4 regions of the Shinella sp. 838 genome follow, and region 4 is predicted to be linked to each of the others. Evidence: riboswitches for the same ligand, from Rfam matches in the RefSeq annotation. Region 4 holds a riboswitch; each other region holds the start of a gene.

Region 1 (4,853 bases), on a different contig from region 4:
CGACATCATCGGCGTGACGCCGGAGCCGGCCGAGATGAAGAGATACTTTTCGGCGGGATAGCGCACGAGGGAGAAGTCGCCGAGCGGGCCGAAGGCCTTCAGCTTCATGCCGGGCTTCAGGTTGTCGAACATCCAGCGCGTGCCGATCGAGCTCTTCTGCGCCTTCACCGTCACGGAAACGGAGAAGGGGCGCGAGGGCGTCGAGGAGAGCGTATAGGTGCGCAGGACGGGATCGTCCTGCGCAACCGGAATTTCCAGCGTGACGAACTGGCCGGGCAGGTATCGGAACCAGTTGTCGCGGTCGGACCGGAAGGTGAAGGTCATCACGTCTGATGTCTCCACCGTTACGGCAATGCATTCCAGCATGTGCTGGCGATCGTTCCACGGATGAAGCTCGTCGAAATGACGGAAATGGCTTGCGATCGTCATGTCATGCCACCCGCGAGAGCGGCTTCTTGGCGCCGTCGAGCCGGTCGACCATAAAGTTCACGTACCATTCGACGAACTGCATGACGCCCCCCTCGTCTTCCGGCGAATAGGGGCCGGGCTGGTAGGCCGGCGAGCGGATGCCGAAGGCGTTTTCCTCGACGATGCGGCGGTCCTGGTCGTTGGTCTCGGTCCAGACATGGGTGAGCTCGTCAAGGCGGTAATCGACGCCCTCGACCGCGTCCTTGCTGACCAGCCATTTCGTCGTGACCTGCGTCAGCTCCGGCCCAAGCGGCAGAACGCGGAAGGTGATGGCATGGTCGGCGAGCACATGGTTCCAGGTCGTCGGATAGTGGAAGAGCAGCAGCGTGCCGATGTGGTTTTCCAGCACATCGTTCGACAGCGGGCGGTTGACGGCGCGGGCGCCGGACATCGTGTAGCTCTCGGCATCCTGGATGAGCGGCATGCGGGCCGCGCGGAACTGGCCGGTCGACGACATGCGGAATTCGCTCGGTAGGCCCGCCGCCTCGCATTTTTCCCAGTGCGCGGTGATGACGGGATCGTCCTTGGCGCCCTGCACGCCGGTGGCGCTCGGCGCTTCGGGATAGGTGCGGCAAAGCTCGGGATGGTTGGCGGCGCAATGATAGCACTCGCGGTTGTTTTCCCAGACGAGCTTCCAGTTGCCCTTCTCGACGATCGTGCTTTCGAAGGCGACCTTGGTCTCGCCGAGGCGGTGACGGGCAAGATAGGGCTCGACCAGGCTGCGGAAGGCGGAAAAGTCCGGCGCCTCGTTTGCAAGGCAGATGAAGATGTATCCGCCGACGGTCTCGCAGTGCACGCGCTTCAAACCGTGCTGGCTCTTGTCGAAATCCTCGGCCATGTGGCGGGCGAAGAGCAGCGAGCCATCCAGCTCGTAGGTCCACTGGTGGTAGGGACAGACGAGCTTGGCCGAGGACCCCCTGTGCTGCGTGCAGACGCGCGAGCCGCGGTGACGGCAGGAATTGTGCAGGGCGCGCACGGTCCCCGTGCGGTCGCGGGTGATGACCACGGGATAGTCGCCGACCTGCACGGTAAAATAGTTGCCGGCCTTCGGGATCTCGCAGTCATGGCCGATGAACAGCCAGTCGCGATACCAGATCGTCTCGAGATCGAGCCTGTAGTGATCGGGGTCGATGTAGAAGGCCTGCTCGAGGCTGTGGCCCTCGCGCCGGTTCTTGAGCTTGCGGAGCACGTCGCTGCTGATGTCCATGCCGGATCCTCGATATCCTGTTGGGGATGAGGCGCACGGAAGGAGACGGCATCCGGGCGCGGGGGCGCCGGACTGCACGCTTCCCGGCCGCCCGCCGCAGCCAGTCACGATCATTCCCAAGGCTGGTTTCCGGGCTCAGGAGCGTCCGTCAGGACCGTCGCGGCGCCTTCCCGGACTTCTGTCCAGTGGCGTCTCGCCGCGCGTTTCTCCTACACCGTTGCGGGGGCAGCGCCGGATTTCAACCGGCTTCCCAATTCTCCGCTCTTCGTCAGAACGGCACCTCGAGTGTTCTTATCTAAACGCAAGGCCCGGCAAACGACATGTCAGTTAGCGACATGCCATTCCGATTTGGCGACAGAGAGAAAATGGGCCGAGGCAAGCCAACCTCAGGCCTAATTGCATATATTTCAATCAATTATGCAAAGGAAACGAGCAACATGAATACCCTTTGGGCCACCTGACATGCCCGGTGACACAATTGTCATATTGCGACCCCTCCGGAACCTTTGGAAAAAGCGGGGGCGGATTGGCAAGGAATGCTTAACGCCGTTTCCTTAAACTTCATCGCATCGGGGCGCGAGGATGGAGTGCCGACGCGTGCAGCAAACCAAGTTCCGTTACTACGACGCAGTCGCCTACAAGCGCGCGAACCAGCCGAAATCGGCCGCCCATACCGAGTTCCTGCGCACCGGCCGCATCGACCGGAATGTCAGCTGGAGCCCGAACGAGAAGCGCTACCTCAGCTACCAGGAAGTGGCCGAGCGTACCGGCCGCAAGCTGGAAAATGCCGGCAGCGTCACGCATGACCGCATCAACGGCTTTCACCAGTCGATCCGCTTTCCCAAGCTGATCTTCCACCGCACGCTCGCCCAGACGCCGCATCTCGGCTATTGCCACATCACCGTCGCCAATTCCCGCTTCGCGGAATTCGAGAATGTGCAATGGGCCTTCTACATGGCCAATTTCTTCGCCGAGATCGGTGAGGAGGAGCAGTTCTTCGCCGACATCTCGAAGAAGGCCGGGCGGATGTATTTCGCCGTCGCCATCACGCCGGCCGAAGAGGAAGGCCGCCTGCAGATCGACCGCAAGGTGCGCGGCAACGGCGTGCTCTTCCGCACCGACGATCCGAAGCTTGCCATGAAGAACGTGCTGATGCTCGGCGCGCACAACGAGGCGCTGCGCAAGATCATCCGGGCGCTCTAACCCCTACCCCGCTGCGTCAGGCCACCCCGGACGGCCGGTAGATCAGCCATTCCTTGCCGGCCGGCACCTCGTCGCCGCGACCGTAGACGACGATCTGGTCGCCGCCCGCGCCCCGCGCCTCCGCCAATGCCCGCTCGCAGGCCGCCGAAAGGTCGAGCGCGCTGTCGGCGCGGTCCGCCATGCACACGCCGGCAGACAAGGTGAGGTGACCCAGATTGCGCCCGGTACGCGGATCGCGCAGCGCCACCGTCTGGAAGGCGGCGCGCAGCAGGTCGATCAGCCGCGTCACCTCCCCTTCGTCAGCGGTGCGAAACAGGAAGCCGAAGCGCAGGCCGTCGAAACGCACGGCCAGCTCGCCGGCGGGAAAAGCCTGGCGGATAAGGCCGCCGTAGAAGGTGACGAGATGATCGGACAGGGCCTCGATCTGGCCGGCGGAGAACCGCTGCTCGGCATCCACCTCGGCGATCGCGACGCCGCAGAGCATCGGCAGGTCCGGATTGGCATAGACCCGGGCGAGCGCCTTGTTAAAGGCACGGCGGTTGCCGAGCTTCGTCGGCGGATCGACGAACTTCATCGCCTCGAATTCCGCCATCTCCTTCTGGATGCCGTCCATGACGACCGATTGCGCGGCAACCTTCTCCGCCATCTCCGCCGTATGGGTGACGCGCAGTTCGGTCGCGCGCTGCAGCGCCTCGAGCGAGGAGCCGAGTGCGCCCTCTCCGAGGCTGCCGGCATCACGGATGACCTGCGAGGCCTCGCCGATCAGGCGGCCGTAATCCGACAGCGAGGTGCGTTCCTGGCTCAGCAGATCCATGAAATTTGCCATCTCGTTGCTGATGGCGCCGGCCGAGCGCTGCAGCACGCCCGCCTCATGCTGGTGCGGCAGATACTTGCGGCCGAGTTCGTCGAGCGCGCCCTGCGTCTTGTATTTGCCGAGCGCGATGAAATCGCGCACCAGATCGGGATTGCACCCCGCATAGGCCTCGTAGACCAGTTCATAATTGCGCGGCAGGCCGTCGATGCCCATCTGCTTCATCGCCGTTGCGACGCGCAGGGCGATATCGGTCGTCGAGGATTTCTTATGCGCCATCAATGCGGACCTGCTGCTTGATTTTTCAACCCTCCATAGCAGCCACCACTTTCGGCCGATCTAATCCGGTCGCTCGCATTTTAGGCAATGGGTAACCCTTGGCTTTTGCGGGAAAAGCCCTGTAAAGGAAGCCCGGACAAGGAAGGGCGACATGGCTGATATCGTGGATACGCGGACGGATGCGGAGACGGCGCTGGCCCGGGCCTGCGAAGCGCTCGGCCGGGGCGTGCCGGTCGCCATTCCCACCGAGACGGTCTACGGCCTTGCCGCCGACGCCACCAACCCGCTGGCCATCACGCGCATCTACGAGATGAAGGGACGGCCACGCTTCAATCCGCTGATCTGCCACATGGCCGACCTCGCCATGGCAGAGGAGCATGCGGTCTTCGATCCGCTGTCGCGCGCGATCGCCGAGGCCTTCTGGCCGGGGCCGCTGACGCTCGTGTTGCCGATCCGCCCGGAAAGCGCCATCCATCCGCTCGCCCGCGCCGGGCTCGACACGATCGGCATCCGCGTGCCCAAGGGCTTTGCCAGCCGCCTGCTGTCGGCCTTCGGCCGACCTCTTGCAGCGCCGAGCGCCAACACGTCCGGCCGCATCAGCCCGACCACCGCCCGGCATGTCGCCGAGGATTTTGGCGCAAAGCTCGAGCTGGTTCTGGATGCCGGGCCGGCCGTCGTGGGGCTGGAATCCACCATCCTCAAGGTCGAGGGTGACACGATCCGGCTGTTGAGGCCGGGCGGGCTGGATGCCGCCGAGGTCGAGCGCGTCACCGGCCTGAAGGTGGTGCGCAACGAAAAGGCGGGGGCCGCGATCGAGGCGCCGGGCATGCTTGCCTCGCATTACGCGCCCGATGCACCGGTGCGGCTCAATGCACACGACGTGGC
Region 2 (4,853 bases), on a different contig from region 4:
CATGACCATGCCCATGCCGAAATGCGGCGAGCATTTGATGCCGTAGAAACCGGGGGCATCAAAGGTGACCTCGATCTCCTCGTTGATCTTGCCCTTGAAGCCGGCATATCCCTGCGGAACCATGCCGTCGATGCTGGCGGCGTTGTGGCTCTTGTGGGTGGCGATGAACTTGACGCTGTCCCCCGGCTTGATTGCCAGGAAATCCGGTTCGAAAACCATGGAGCCCTTTTCGCCGCGATTGCGCATCTCGACCCGGAAGGTTTCAGCGGCGACGGGGGCGGCGTGGAGAAGTACGGCGATGGCCGCAGCCAGGAGGAAACGGGTTTTCATCTTGCCTCTGCAACGAGCTTGAGTTTGGCAGGCCGGGGCTCTGGCCGGCGATAGCGAATGAAGCAGCCGCCGGCGCTGTCGCGCTCGACATCCACGGTGACGCCGAAGACATCGTGCAAGCGCTGCGGCTCCAGTACCTTTGCAGGTGTACCGAGCGCGACGATGCGGCCGCCCTGCATGACGGCGATGCGGTCGCAGAACATGGCCGCGTGATTGAGGTCGTGCAATGCCGCAACGACGGTCAGGTCCTGTTCGCGCACCAGCTGGAGCAGGCCGATCTGGTGGCCGATGTCGAGATGGTTGGTCGGCTCGTCGAGCAGGAGGATCGGCGCCTGCTGGGCGAGCGCGCGGGCGATGTGCAGCCGCTGCCGCTCGCCGCCGGAAAGCGTGTGCCACAGCCGGCCGGCAAAGTGCGCCATGTCGACCTCCTCCAGCGCCCTGTCGACGATGGCATCATCCGCCCGCGACCAGGGCGTCAGCGCGCCGAGATGCGGCGTGCGGCCGAGTTCGACCGCCTGGCGCGCAGTGATACGCTCGGTCGTCTCCGCCTGCTGCTCGACGAAGGCGATGCGGCGGGCTATGGCTTGCCGGCCGTGGGCCGAAAGCGGCGAGCCCTCAAGCGTTACCAGACCCGCCTGCGGCTTGCGGATGCCCGCCATCAACGCCATCAGGCTGGTCTTGCCCGAACCATTGGGTCCGATGATGCCGAGAAATTCGCCGGGACGCACGTCGAGCGAGACGTCGGTGAGGATGGTCGCACCGCCGGCCGACCAGCAAAGACCTTTTGCCGAAAGGGTCACAGGGCCGATCTCCTTTGGCTGAGGATGAGCGCGAAGGCCGGCGCGCCGAACAGCGCGGTGATGACGCCGATGGGCAGCACCTGGCCGGGAATGATGACCCGCGACAGCACGTCCGCGGCGATCATGAAGATGGCGCCGATCAGCGCCGAGGCCGGCAGCAGCAACCCGTGGCGGACACCGACGACCATGCGCGCGGCATGGGGAATGACGAGGCCGACGAAACCGATCGACCCGACGATGGAGACCATGACGGCGGTCATCAGTGCCGAGACGGCAATCAGCACGACATAGACCCGGCGCACCGGAATGCCGAGCGAGGCCGCCGATTCCGTGCCGAAGGTGAAGGCATCGAGCGCGCGCGCATGCCAGAGGCACACGACAAGCCCGAGAAGCGCAACCGGCAGCGCCAGCCAGACATCCGGCCAGCGCACGCCCGAGAGATTGCCGAGCAGCCAGAACATGATGCCGCGTGCCTGTTCCGCATTGGCCGCCTTGGTGACGATGAAGGAGGTCAGCGCATTGAAGAGCTGCGAACCGGCGACCCCTGCAAGGATGATCGCCCCCGTACCGCGGCCTGCGCGAACCGCCAGCGCGCTGACGAGACCGAAGGCGACGAGCGCCCCGATAAAGGCACCGATCGGCAGCGTCAGGATACCGGCGCCGATGCCGAGGATCGCCACCGCGACAGCGCCCGTGGAGGCACCGGCGGAAATGCCGAGAATGTAGGGATCGGCCAGCGCGTTGCGCAGCAGCGACTGCAGGATCACCCCGCAGATCGCGAGCGCCGATCCGCAGCAGGCCGCAACCACGGCGCGGCTCAGCCGGTAGTTCCAGACGATGCCCTCGTCTATCGGCTCGATGGCGTGCCCCGCCTGCCAGAGGCGGTTCGCCACGGTCTTTGCCACGACGTCGAGCGGAATAGCGGTCTCGCCCACCGCCGCGCCCACCCCGAGCGCGGCGACAAGCAGCACGAGCGCCGCAAGAGCGACACCCGTGCGCAGCAGGATGGGGCGATCAGCCGTCACTTCGCGAGGCCAGCCTTCTCGATGGCGTCGGCAAGCACCTCGATGCCCTCGATCGTGCGGATCGTCGGGTTCATCGCCTGGGCGTCCATATCGACGACATGGCCGTTCTTCACGGCCGGCATCAGGCTGGCGACGGGATCTTCCTTGAGGAACGTGTGCTTGACCGCGACGTCATCGGCAGGGAAGCGGCGGCGCTCCATCTTGCCGGCGACGATGATGCTCGGATCGGCCTTGGCAACGGTTTCCCAGCCGACCGTCGGCCATTCCTCGTCGCTCTCAATGACATTGCGGATGCCGAGCGCCGACATGATGTAGCCCGGCGCGCCGTTGCGCCCGGCGACATAGGGGTCGATGTCGAGTTCGGCGCTGGAGAACCAGAAGACGGCGGAAAGCTTGCCATCCGCCGAAGCGATCTTCTTGCGCGCCGCGTCTTCGCGCGCCTTGAGGTCGGCGATGACTTTCTCGCCCTGATCCTGCACATCAAAGATCTGCGCCAATTCGCTGATTTCCTTGTAGATCAGCTCCATCGTGAAGACCGTCTTGCGCACCCCGTCGCCGCCACCGGAATTGTCCTTGCCGATGCAATCGGCCGGCGAGGTGTAGACCGGGATCTTCAGTTCATCGAACTGCTCTGGCGTCGCGACGATGCCCTCCGGACCGACATGCCACTGGAACTGCGCCGTCACAAGGTCCGGCTTCTTGGCGACGACGCTCTCGAAGCTCGGATCGTTGTCGGCAAGGCGCTCGACCTTGGCGTTGGCGTCCTCGTAACCCGACAGCACCGGGCCGATCCAGACCGCCGTGCCGACCATGCGCTCGCCAACGCCGAGGAGATACAGGATTTCGGTCGAGCTCTGGCCGAGCGAGACAGCCCGTTCCGGCGCCTTCTCGAAGGTGACCTTGCGGCCGCAATTTTCCAGCGTCAGCGGATACTGCGTCGCGGCCGCCTGCGCGGCGCCCGCTGACAGGGCAAACACGGCGGCACCGGCCAGCGCGGAAACGAGGGATGCGGCGCGCACGGCCGCAGGCAGAATGGTCATGGGTTTCTCCCGAATGAATGAAAGCGTGCGGGCTCAGCCGACGCGCCGACAGGCGCGCGCCGATTGCGGTCGGGAGAAAACGATTGGAATTCCGCCGTTGCCGGCAGCCAGGGTCGTCATAGGGTCTCCTGTTCCGGGCATCCCCGCCCGTGACTTGGATTTTTCTCGACGACGGCAGGTCTCCTGGCTCACGGATATCTGCTGCCTGTCTGCCTTCCCGCGGAAAAACCGCAGTGGCATGACGCGAAAACGCGTCCGAGGACAGGCGGCAATCCGCCTACAGTTGCGGGGGCAGCCACGGAATGGGTCCCTGTTGGGTCGTCCGCACCGTGTTCCCTATTAATCCCCTGGGAGTCATCCCTCGGGAAACCGTCGATCCATCCTTAATCCGCCGCGCTCGGCAGCGTCAAGGCGCTCAGCTCTCGAAATCTCCGAAGATGTCCTGGAGGCGGGTAAGCGTATCGACGCGCTCGCTCACGGCTTCGCCCATGAGCACAATGATATTGCTGAGCATGAGGTCCATGACCGCGGTCATGGTGGCTGCGCCATCCCAGAGCGGCCCGTGCGAGCCCGGCACGACGAGGCAGATATCGGAAACATCCGGCCCCCAGGGGCAGAATTCGTCGGTCAGCAGCACGACCTTGACGCCGGCCCGCCGGGCCTCCAGCGCCAGCGGCCGCGCCTTGGCGGCAAAGCGGCGCACGTCGTGCAGGAACAGCACCCTCCCCTCGACGGAACCATCGAGCAATTCCGCATAGGTGCCGTTGAGACCATCGACGAACTGCACGCGCGGGCGCGTATAGGAAAGCTGGCTGGCGAAATATTGCGCGATGCCGCGCACATTCTGATAGGCGGCGACATAGACCTCGCTTGCGCCGATCAACGCGTCGATCGTCTGCTGCCATTCCGGTGCGCCGGTGATCGCATAGATCTGGCCGAGATTGTCGATCTGCTGCTGGATGAGGCCGGCGAGGAGCTTTCCCTCCTTGCGGTCCTGTTCCAGCGAAGCGACTTGGGCCTTGACCTCCCAGGCCGGATTGGAACCGCCGCGGCGCAGCTCGCTCTTCAACTCGTCGAGGCCGTCGAAACCCATGCGGCGCAGATACCGGCCGATGGTCATCGGCGAGACCTGAAGCCGCTGGGCGATCGAGCGCGCGGTCTCGAAGGGGAGATCGGCGATGTTGCGCTCGATATAGTGGGCGATCAGCTTGTCGGATTTGGACCGCCTGAGATCGTCGGACTGAACGAGCTTCAGAATGCGTTTCGACACGTCGCCCTCTCCCAAAAATCCCGCCCGCCGAAAAGACGGGCGGGGATCGCGCATGGTCACTGCGCCGTCTTCACCCGCGTCCAGACCCGGTCGAGCTGGCGGAGCGCCGGGCCCAGGTCCTCGAAGATCTGGAGACGCGCCATGGTCTCGGCGGGCGGATTGATCTCCTTGCTATTCTTGATCTTTTCCGGGGTCAATTGCCGCGCCGGCACGTTGGCCGTGCCGTTGGTCTGCTGCGAGACGTTGAGCGCGGCAATTTCCGGGCGGGTGTAGAATTGCAGGAATTTGATCGCGTTCTCCTTGTTCGGCGCGCTCTTCAGGACGCAGGCATCCTCCTGGTACATCGTCGCCCCCTCCTCGGGGATGACATAGCCAAGGTCCTTCTCGT
Region 3 (4,853 bases), on a different contig from region 4:
CGCCGCGATGCGCACGGCGTTGCCGGGCAGGTAGGCCAGCGGCGTTTCCTCGATTTCGGCAAGGCTCACCGTTTCGTGCGCTGCACCCGCTTCGACAGCGCGTGCGCGCGCTTCGGCAACGATGGAGTCCAGCGCCTTCTCCCGTGTCGTGCCTTCCAGGGAGACGACGCTGTCCACTTCGCCGGAGACCTGCGCGATGGCTGCGCCGATCGCATTGGCGGAGCCGAAATGATCCGGCTTCAGCGACACCGAGGTGCCCTCCAGCAGCCCTTCCACGAGCACCGAGCCGCCACCGACGAGGATCGCCGGGATCGGCTCGGCGCTCGGTTTCATGCGGTCGAGAACCGTCTCGATGCTGGCTTTCATCTGCGCCAGCATCTGTCGGGCGAATTCGGGTGTGATATGGCTGAGCCGGTCGCGGTCCCCGAGATCGACGAGGCCGGCGGCCACTGCGATGTCCGTCGCCGTCAGCGTGTCGCCACCGAAGCAGAGCGCTTTTTCCGGCAGGCGGAAGCCGACCGAATCCGGGCCGACTGTCGAGGGCGGTCCGGACCGCACGATGCTGCCACCGCCAAGGCCGAAGGAATGGACGTCCGGCACGCGGAAATTGGTCGGCACACCGCCGATCATCGCCCCTTCGCTGCGGGTGCGCGGGAAGCCGGCGACCAGCATGCCGATATCGGTGGTGGTGCCGCCGATGTCGATCACCGCGGCGTCGGACAGTCCGGTTAGAAAGGCCGCTCCGCGCATGGAGTTGGTCGGGCCGGAGGCGATGGTGAAGACCGGATAGCGCTCGGCGAAGTCCGCCGCCATCAACGTGCCGTCGTTCTGGGTGAGGTAGAGCGGGCAATCGAGGCCGAGTGTGACGAAGGCCGAGCGGAAGGCGCCGACGGTCTCGTGGCCGAGCTTGTGCAGGCTTGCGTTGAGGATCGTGGCGTTCTCGCGGGGCAGAAGGCCGGTACGGCCGACACGGTGCGACAGGCTGATCGCAGCGTCCGGCATTTCCTCGGCAACGATTTCGGCCGCCTCGTTTTCCATGCGAGGATCCACCAGGGCGAAGACGGAGCAGATCGCGACGGCGGAGATGCCTTTGGCACGCCAGTCGCGACAGGCGGCACGGACTGCGGCCACATCAAGTGGGGCGATTTCGGAGCCGTCGTAGTTCACGCCGCCGCCCACCATGGCTGCGCCGCCTTCGACGATGGGACGCAGGGCGTCGGGCCAGTCGATCATCGGCGGCAGAGAGCGCGTCGCTGCGCCGCAAAGCCTGAGAACACCGACCTTTTCAAGATGGCGCCCTTCGACGACGGCGTTGAGGAAATGCGTCGTGCCGATCATGACAGCGTTGACGGCGGCGGCGGTGATGCCCGCTTCGGCGAGAACCGTGCGGATTGCCGCGCCGACGCCAGAGGTCACGTCCGCCGTGGTCGAGGCCTTCACCGTTGCCAGAACATCGGTGCCGCGCAGCAGTGCCGCATCCGTATTGGTCCCGCCCACATCCACCCCAATGCGCAACATGGGTTATCCTTTCTTCTTGCCGCCGAGGTCCGTGCCGCGGCCGATCGCGGTGGTTCTCGTGCCGAATACCTTGTAGAGCCGCAGGACCGCCGAAGTCGTCACGCGTTTGACGCCGGGCAGCTTGCCCAGTTCCTGATCCATGAATTCGAGAAGCGCCGCGTGATCGGCGACGAAGAGCGAGGCGCTGAGATTGGCTGTGCCGCTGGTCGCGGCCAGGTAGCCGATCTCCTCGTACTCCGCGAGCTGGATGGCAACGTCTTCTATCTTGCCGGCTTCGACCTCGATCAGAAGCTCGACCTGCACGTCGCGCCCGAGCGCCACGGGATCGGGAATGGCGCCGATCACGATCATCTTCGCCTGGAGCAGGGCGGCGATGCGATTACGGATCGTGCGTTCGGAGACGCTGCCGATCCGGCCAGCGATTTCTGCCGCCGAGAGGCGCCCGTCCTCGGAGAGATAACGGATGATCTCGCGGTCCAGATCGTCAACGACATAACGCTGTGTCATGGGGCGTTTCCATTTCGGCCTGTTTTAAGCAGTAAATTTCCGAAACGGAATTGTGTCAAGAATATTTCAGCCGCATAGGGTGAATTTTTCCGAAAATGACCCGAATATGGTCCTTGAAGTACGATTTGTTGCCGAATCGGAAATTAGCAGAGTGCCATGACGTGTCGTCTGGGAGGCGCGCTAGGGTTTGCTGATCCTTTTGAGGGGATCTCTGTCAAGGGAGGCGAGCGCACTAGGCGGTGCTGAGGTGGGGCGACCCCAGCACGGCTGCCATCCGCGCTTGGTGCTTGTCACCACTCGTCGGGTGCCTGATCCTGAAGCTACTGCTCGGTGGATGCCATGTGGGTGAAGAGATGGGTGGCATGGCCGCTGTTGAGCACGGCACGGATAGCATCCGTCTTGTTGGCGTCGCCGGCCACGCACAGTCGCCGCGGGAGGCTGAGCAGATCGTCGAGTTCGATGCCGATGACGCGGTTGTCGAAATCGTCGGTATTCTGCCGTCCTCGCCGTCGATGAAGCGGCAAATCAAGACCGCGGCGGCGCCGAGATCGCACCATGATGGCCGCGCAGAATTCCGCGGAAAGTTCCCGGTTTCCCGCAGATGCGCCGGTGACTTGCACCACGCTCAGGCCCTCGGGGGGTGGGCAGTTCCAGGGTGATAAAAATACATAAAGGCATAAGTATTTCTTTATGTCTATTGACAATCCGGCCTGGATACCATGAAGTCCTGATGTCGTGGTTCCCTGGAGCGGTTCTGCCTCTCCAGGGCTAAGAGGGAATCCGGTGCGCCGATCATTCGGCAATGCCGGGGCTGCCCCCGCAACTGTAAGCGGTGAGCCGCTGTCCAGGATGTCACTGAGGCGCCTGCCTTGGGAAGACGGACAGCAGTGACGACCCGCGAGCCAGGAGACCTGCCAAGACGAAACAACGTCCACGGGCGGGGTGTCCCGGTGGTTGCTGCGGTCCGTCTTTGACGGGGATGGCCGCACGCGTCCGCTTACCCATGCCCCCACCAACCAATGGGGTATGACAATGTCCAACAAAACTCTCTCGGTCGGCTCTCTCGGCTTTCCGCGCATCGGCCGCCACCGCGAACTGAAGTTTGCGCTCGAAGGTTTCTGGTCCGGCAGGATCACCGAAGACGATCTTCTTGAAACTGCGAAGACGCTGCGGGCGGAAGCCTGGATGCTCCAGCGCGATCGCGGGATCACCAGAATCCCCTCGAACGACTTCTCCTTCTACGACCATGTGCTCGATACCGCGGTCATGGTCGGCGCAATCCCGGCGGGTTATGGCTGGGAGGGCGGCGACGTGCCGCTGTCTGTCTCTTTCGCCATGGCGCGCGGCAGCCAGGAGGGGGGGCACGCCGGTTGCGGCCATGCCCATCACGGCCACGGCGTTCCCGCGCTCGAAATGACCAAGTGGTTCGATACCAACTACCACTACATGGTGCCGGAGGTTTGCGAGGATCAGGTCTTCACGCTGACCGGGCAGAAGCCGGTCGATCATTTCCTGGAGGCCAAGACGCTTGGCATCCATACGCGTCCGGTCGTGCTTGGACCGGTCACGTTCCTGAAACTTGCCAAGGCTCGTCCCGCGACCTTCAAGCCGCTCGATCTTCTGACAAGGCTGCTGCCGGTCTATGAAGCGTTGTTCCGCCGGTTGCACGCCGCCGGTGCGGACTGGGTGCAGGTGGACGAACCGGTCCTCGCCCTTGACCTGACCGAAGGCGAGCGCCATGCCTTCAAGGTGGCGTACGCGGCCTTCGCGGCGGCCGTTCCTGAACTGAAGATCATGCTCACCACCTATTTCGGGTCGTTGGGCGACAATCTCGATGCCGCAGCCGCACTTCCGGTCGCCGGCCTCCATGTCGATCTGGTGCGCGCTCCGGAACAGCTTGATGCGGTTGCAGCGGCTATGCGTCCCGATCAGACCTTCTCGCTCGGCGTCGTCGACGGCCGCAACATCTGGCGTGCAGACCTTGCCGCCCTTCTGGAGCGGTTGGCACCGGTCGTTGCCGTGCGCGGGGTCGATGCCATCGAGGTCGCCGCGTCGTGCGCATTGCTGCATGTCCCTGTCGACCTCTCCCTGGAGACGGCACTCGACGAGGATCTGAAAGCCTGGTTGTCCTTCGCGACCCAGAAGCTGGATGAACTCGCGATCCTCGGCAGGGGCCTGGCCGCGGGCAAGGATGCCGTCCGGCAAGCCGTCGACGATGCCACGCAGGCGATCACCGCCCGGGCCTCCTCGCCGAAGGTGACCGATCCCCTCGTCCAGGGCCGCATGGCCGGTATCGACGGGGGGATGAAGAAGCGCTTGAATACCTTCGAGGACCGGCGGCGCCTGCAGGCGGCGGCGATCGGGCTGCCGCTGTTTCCGACGACGACGATCGGTTCGTTCCCGCAGACCAGCGAGGTTCGCAAGGCGCGGTCGGCGCATGCCAAAGGTGCCCTCAGCTATAAGGACTACGAGGCATTCCTGCAGAAGCAGACCGAGGACGCCATCCGCTGGCAGGAGGAGATCGGCCTCGATGTGCTCGTTCACGGCGAGTTCGAGCGCAACGACATGGTGCAATATTTCGGCGAGCAGCTCTCCGGTTTCGCCTTCACGCAGTGCGCCTGGGTGCAGAGCTACGGATCGCGCTATGTGCGCCCGCCGATCATTTTCGGCGACGTCTCCCGCCCCAACCCGATGACGGTACGGTCGTGGCGTCACGCCCAGTCGCTCACCGAAAAGCCGGTGAAGGGCATGCTGACGGGGCCGGTGACGATCCTCAACTGGTCCTTCGTGCGGGACGACGTTGCGCGCAGCACGGTTTGCCGGCAGAT
Region 4 (4,853 bases):
TGCGCGCATCCTCGGGAATCCCGTCCTTGAACTCGTAGCCGACAAGGCGCGACGGCGTGACGAAGAAGGTGACAAGCGTGTTGAACAGGCCCGTCGCCCCTTCGGACGCCGGCAGCGCGAAAAGCACCAGCATGATCAGCCATGCGCCGTCGGGAATGTCGAGCTGATCGAGGAAATAATAGACCGCGATCATCGCCAGCAGCGTCAGGATGATATTGGGTCCGGCAATGGCGAACCAGTCGAGCTTGCGGCCGAAACGCACGATGCGCTGGACGATCGACGGCCGGTAGCCGATGCGCTTTTCGAGCAGCTTCCGCTTCTTGCCCACGAGGAAGGCGGCGACATTGGCCTCGTAGTCGAGGTCCTCGACATGCGCCGCGGCGTCTTCCGCGGTCATCGCCAGTGCCGTCTCGGTCACCTCAAGCTCGGTCTTGCCGGATCTGCGGGCGAAGCGCTCGATCGTGTTGCGATACTTGTTGCGCGAGCCGAAATCGAGGTCGCTGTAGTCGGACCCCTGGCGCAGCGCCTCGTCGAGGCGGCTGACGCTTTCGAACCAGACCGGCCACTCGGTATCGTCCACCGAGCGCAGGCTCTTGATGAGCGAACTCATCGTGACGTTGCCGGAGGAGAGGCGGTTGTTCTCCGCGACGATCAGTTCTTCGAGGTCGCTGCCGCGGCTCTCGATCTTGCGCTCCAGCCACTGGATCACCGCGCCGGAGGCCTGGAGGCCGTCGCGCAGGCGATAAAGCAGCTGGATGACGAACGTATTGTCCTCGATGAAGCTTTCCAGCGACTGGAGATGCGCGATGGACTTTTCCGGATCGTTGAGGCGGATCAGCTCATCGGCCACCTCGTTGGCCTTGAAACGCATCTTGCGCGAACGCTCGACGCGGCTGGAAATGCGGCGGAGGTTTTCAAGCAGCACGAAGCGGATGAAGGAGGGCAGCGCCCAGAGCTCGCCGATCTTCAGCGCGTCGATCTTCTGGAAGCCCTGAACAAAAGCCGTCAGCCCCTCATGCGAGACGCCGCTATGGGTGTGCGCGACATAGAGCCAGGCAAGCGCCAGCGTGCGCGGCATCACCTGCCCTTCGATCTCGATGGTCGGAAGCTGGCGATAGAAGCGGCGCGGAAAATCGCGTCGCACTTCCTGGATCGCCTCTTCGACGACGTAGTAGTTGTCGAGCAGCCATTCGGCCGCCGGCGTGATCTGCGCACCGGCTTCGACATCCTTGGCCGTGGCGCGATAGACGCGAAAGATTTCCTTCTCGTTTTCCTTGTGCCGGGCGCGGAATTCGAAAGGGTGGAAGCCGGGCAGCGCCGCGGTCTTGTCGCGCGCCAGCGCTTCACCGCAATCGGCGAGCTCCTCCAGCGACAGATAGGTGGCGCGGATCGAATCGTTATAATCGATCTGCTTGGCGTCGGCGTCGCGCGAAGGGGCTTGCGGCGTATTGTGAAGGGGCATGTTTCTGATTCTGGATCCGGCCATATGGAACCATCCGGCGACGGCCTTTGCGCCGAACGGTTTTTTGCGGGCAGGTTTCATCTCGGTGCCGCGATCAGCCATGTGACCAAACAGCGCCCGGACGGCGCGATTGGAATGGACATGGCTCAAGCGACACGCTGGTTGGCATCCTGGCCGCGTGGTGCATGAAAACGGCATTTTTTAGCCGTAAGGACAGAGACTTGCAACATGTCAACATGACCGGATGGCGCAGCATCGACCCTCATCTGCGGTTTTGGTGAATCGTGCGCCCTCGCAGGAGGCGAGCGGACACAAGGAGCAGGGGAATGGCAAATGGATGCGGCAGGAAAAAGTTCCCGCCCGCCCATCTGGCTGCCCGCCAAGCTGTGTCCAAACCGCCGAACGGAGCCTTGCACCATTGACTCGGTGCCGGCGCCAAGCCAGTTTGACGCCGTCAGGGTCTTCCGAGTCGATTGGCTCGGAGGCTAAGAGGGAAGCCGGTGCGATGCTCCGAAAGGAGCACCAAGACCGGCGCTGCCCCCGCAACTGTGAACGGCGAGCTGCTGTCGCTCCATGCCACTGGTGGATTTCACCGGGAAGGCGAGACAGACGCGATGACCCGCAAGCCAGGAGACCTGCCCTGACAGTCGTAACGTCCATGGGCGGGGTGTCCCAGTGGTGCGCTTGCTTGTCGCCTCCGGGCGAAGTTCCAGCAGCGTGCGTCCGGTCATCCCCCAATTTTCCGATTGGGGAAGAAATGCTTGCCATCACCGACAATGGTTTCGCCGGGAAACCGGAATCCATCTTCATCTCCTGGCTGCTCTGGCAGCCACACGGCGCCGACCTTGCCGTCGAGGCGCTGAAGGAGGTCCAGAAACTCTCGCGCTATGAAAAGGTCGATCCCGACATCGCCAGACTGAAGGCGCTGTTCGCCTCCCTGGCCGGGTCGAATCGACCGATGCACTGACTGCTAAGGCATAAAGACATATTGACATAAAGATATCTTTATGTGATTTCCGGTGCAGGATTATTGCACCGGAGGGCTTTGCCGTGGCCGAATCGCACCTGGACACCCTGTTCGGACCTGAACTGCCGCCACGCGATGGGCGCGAGATTCTCGCTGCCCTTCAGGCCGCCGCACGCGAGCGCATCCTGGTGCTCGACGGCGCCATGGGCACGGAAATCCAGACGCTGAAGCTGGTGGAAGAGGATTTCCGCGGCGATCGCTTCGGCGATTGCGCATGTCACCAGCAGGGCAACAATGACCTCCTGACACTAACCCAGCCCGGCGCGATCGAGGACATCCACTATCGCTACGCGCTGGCCGGTGCGGATATTCTCGAAACCAACACCTTCTCCTCCACGACCATCGCCCAGGCCGATTACGGCATGGAGGACATGGTCTATGAACTGAACCGTGACGGCGCCCGCCTTGCCCGCCGCGCCGGCCTCAGGGCCACCGAAAAGGACGGCCGCCGCCGCTTCGTCGCCGGCGCACTCGGCCCGACGAACCGCACGGCCTCCATCTCGCCTGACGTCAACAATCCCGGCTACCGCGCCGTCACCTTCGACGACCTCAAGCGCGCCTATGCGGACCAGCTGCGCGGCCTCATCGACGGCGGCGCCGACATCATCCTGATCGAGACGATCTTCGACACGCTGAATGCCAAGGCGGCGATCTTCGCCACCCGCGAAGTCTTCGAGGAAAAGGGCATCGAGCTGCCCGTCATGATCTCGGGCACGATCACCGACCTCTCGGGCCGCACGCTGTCCGGTCAGACACCGGAAGCCTTCTGGAACTCGGTACGCCACGCCGATCCCTTCTCCATCGGCCTCAACTGCGCACTCGGTGCCAACGCCATGCGCGCCCATCTCGCGGAGATCTCCTCCGTCGCGCAAACCTTCGTCTGCGCCTATCCCAATGCCGGCCTGCCGAACGCCTTCGGCAAATATGACGAGACGCCGGAGGAAATGGCCGCCCAGATCGAGGGCTTCATGCGCGATGGCCTCGTCAACATCGTCGGCGGCTGCTGCGGCTCGACGCCGGACCATATCCGCGCCATTGCGGCGGCCGCCGCACGCCACGCACCGCGCGCAATCCCCGACATACCGCGCCACATGCGCCTCTCGGGCCTCGAGCCCTTCACGCTGACCGAGGCTATCCCCTTCGTGAATGTCGGCGAGCGCACCAACGTCACGGGCTCGGCGAAATTCCGCAAGCTGATCACCGCGGGCGACTATGCCGCGGCGCTCGATGTCGCGCGCGACCAGGTGGCGAACGGCGCGCAGGTCATCGACATCAACATGGACGAGGGCCTGATCGATTCCGCCAAGGCCATGACGGAATATGTGAACCTCATCGCCGCAGAACCTGACATCGCCCGTGTTCCGCTGATGATCGACAGTTCGAAATGGGAGGTGATCGAGGCAGGCCTGAAATGCGTGCAGGGCAAGCCGCTGGTCAATTCCATCTCGCTGAAGGAGGGCGAAGAGGCCTTCCTTCACCATGCCAAGCTCGTGCGCGCCTATGGCGCCGCCGTCGTCGTCATGGCCTTTGACGAGAAGGGTCAGGCCGACACGAAGGCACGCAAGGTGGAAATCTGCACACGCGCCTACAAGCTGCTCACCGACGTTGCAGGCCTTGCACCCGAGGATATCGTCTTCGACCCGAACATCTTCGCCGTCGCGACGGGCATCGAGGAGCACGACAATTACGGCGTCGACTTCATCGAGGCGACGGCAGAGATCACAGCAACACTGCCGCATGCCCACATTTCCGGCGGCGTCTCCAACCTCTCCTTCTCCTTCCGCGGCAACGAGCCTGTGCGCGAGGCGATGCACGCCGTCTTCCTCTACCACGCCATCCAGTCGGGCATGGACATGGGCATCGTCAATGCCGGCCAGCTCGCCGTCTACGACACGATCGAGCCGGACCTGCGCGAGGCCTGCGAGGACGTTGTGCTGAACCGCGTGCCGAAGACCGGCGGCACCGCTACCGAACGCCTTCTGGAGATTGCCGAGCACTTCAAGGGCGCTGCCGGCAAGGAGGCCAAGGAGCGTGACCTCGCCTGGCGCGACTGGGTGGTCGAAAAGCGCCTCGAACACGCGCTCGTCAACGGTATTACCGAATTCGTCGAGATCGATACGGAAGAGGCTCGTCAGAACGCCGAGCGCCCGCTGCACGTCATCGAAGGCCCGCTGATGGCCGGCATGAACGTCGTCGGCGACCTTTTTGGCGCAGGGAAGATGTTCCTGCCGCAGGTGGTGAAATCCGCCCGCGTGATGAAACAGGCCGTCGCCGTGCTGCTGCCCTACATGGAGGCCGAAAAGCTCGCCAATGGCGGCAGCGGCGAGCGCCAGAGCGCCGGCAAAATCCTGATGGCGACCGTCA

Evidence for each region. Region 4 has a riboswitch for cobalamin ahead of P9A16_RS29720 (hypothetical protein). Riboswitches for the same ligand answer to the same signal wherever they lie in the genome.
Region 1: another riboswitch for cobalamin. It lies ahead of P9A16_RS08280 (aromatic ring-hydroxylating oxygenase subunit alpha); the one in region 4 lies ahead of P9A16_RS29720 (hypothetical protein).
Region 2: another riboswitch for cobalamin. It lies ahead of P9A16_RS16820 (ABC transporter substrate-binding protein); the one in region 4 lies ahead of P9A16_RS29720 (hypothetical protein).
Region 3: another riboswitch for cobalamin. It lies ahead of metE (5-methyltetrahydropteroyltriglutamate--homocysteine S-methyltransferase); the one in region 4 lies ahead of P9A16_RS29720 (hypothetical protein).

Annotation. Positions count from the first base shown of each region.
Region 1 is NZ_JARSBQ010000002.1:141,726-146,578, reverse strand. Features, by position in the region: gene P9A16_RS08285 (hybrid-cluster NAD(P)-dependent oxidoreductase) at 1-429, opposite strand, end outside; gene P9A16_RS08280 (aromatic ring-hydroxylating oxygenase subunit alpha) at 431-1,675, opposite strand; cobalamin riboswitch at 1,779-1,974, opposite strand; gene P9A16_RS08275 (DUF6656 family protein) at 2,273-2,878, shown strand; gene P9A16_RS08270 (diguanylate cyclase domain-containing protein) at 2,895-3,968, opposite strand; gene P9A16_RS08265 (L-threonylcarbamoyladenylate synthase) at 4,120-4,853, shown strand, end outside.
Region 2 is NZ_JARSBQ010000004.1:492,700-497,552, reverse strand. Features, by position in the region: gene P9A16_RS16835 (pseudoazurin) at 1-330, opposite strand, end outside; gene P9A16_RS16830 (ABC transporter ATP-binding protein) at 327-1,130, opposite strand; gene P9A16_RS16825 (FecCD family ABC transporter permease) at 1,127-2,155, opposite strand; gene P9A16_RS16820 (ABC transporter substrate-binding protein) at 2,152-3,195, opposite strand; cobalamin riboswitch at 3,352-3,584, opposite strand; gene P9A16_RS16815 (MurR/RpiR family transcriptional regulator) at 3,611-4,465, opposite strand; gene P9A16_RS16810 (polyamine ABC transporter substrate-binding protein) at 4,522-4,853, opposite strand, start outside.
Region 3 is NZ_JARSBQ010000005.1:161,501-166,353, forward strand. Features, by position in the region: gene P9A16_RS17870 (hydantoinase/oxoprolinase family protein) at 1-1,518, opposite strand, end outside; gene P9A16_RS17875 (Lrp/AsnC family transcriptional regulator) at 1,522-2,025, opposite strand; gene P9A16_RS17880 (sugar-binding domain-containing protein) at 2,346-2,582, opposite strand; cobalamin riboswitch at 2,745-2,958, shown strand; gene metE (5-methyltetrahydropteroyltriglutamate--homocysteine S-methyltransferase) at 3,058-4,853, shown strand, end outside.
Region 4 is NZ_JARSBQ010000014.1:161,229-166,081, reverse strand. Features, by position in the region: gene P9A16_RS29725 (GH36-type glycosyl hydrolase domain-containing protein) at 1-1,462, opposite strand, end outside; cobalamin riboswitch at 1,903-2,119, shown strand; gene P9A16_RS29720 (hypothetical protein) at 2,220-2,429, shown strand; gene metH (methionine synthase) at 2,513-4,853, shown strand, end outside.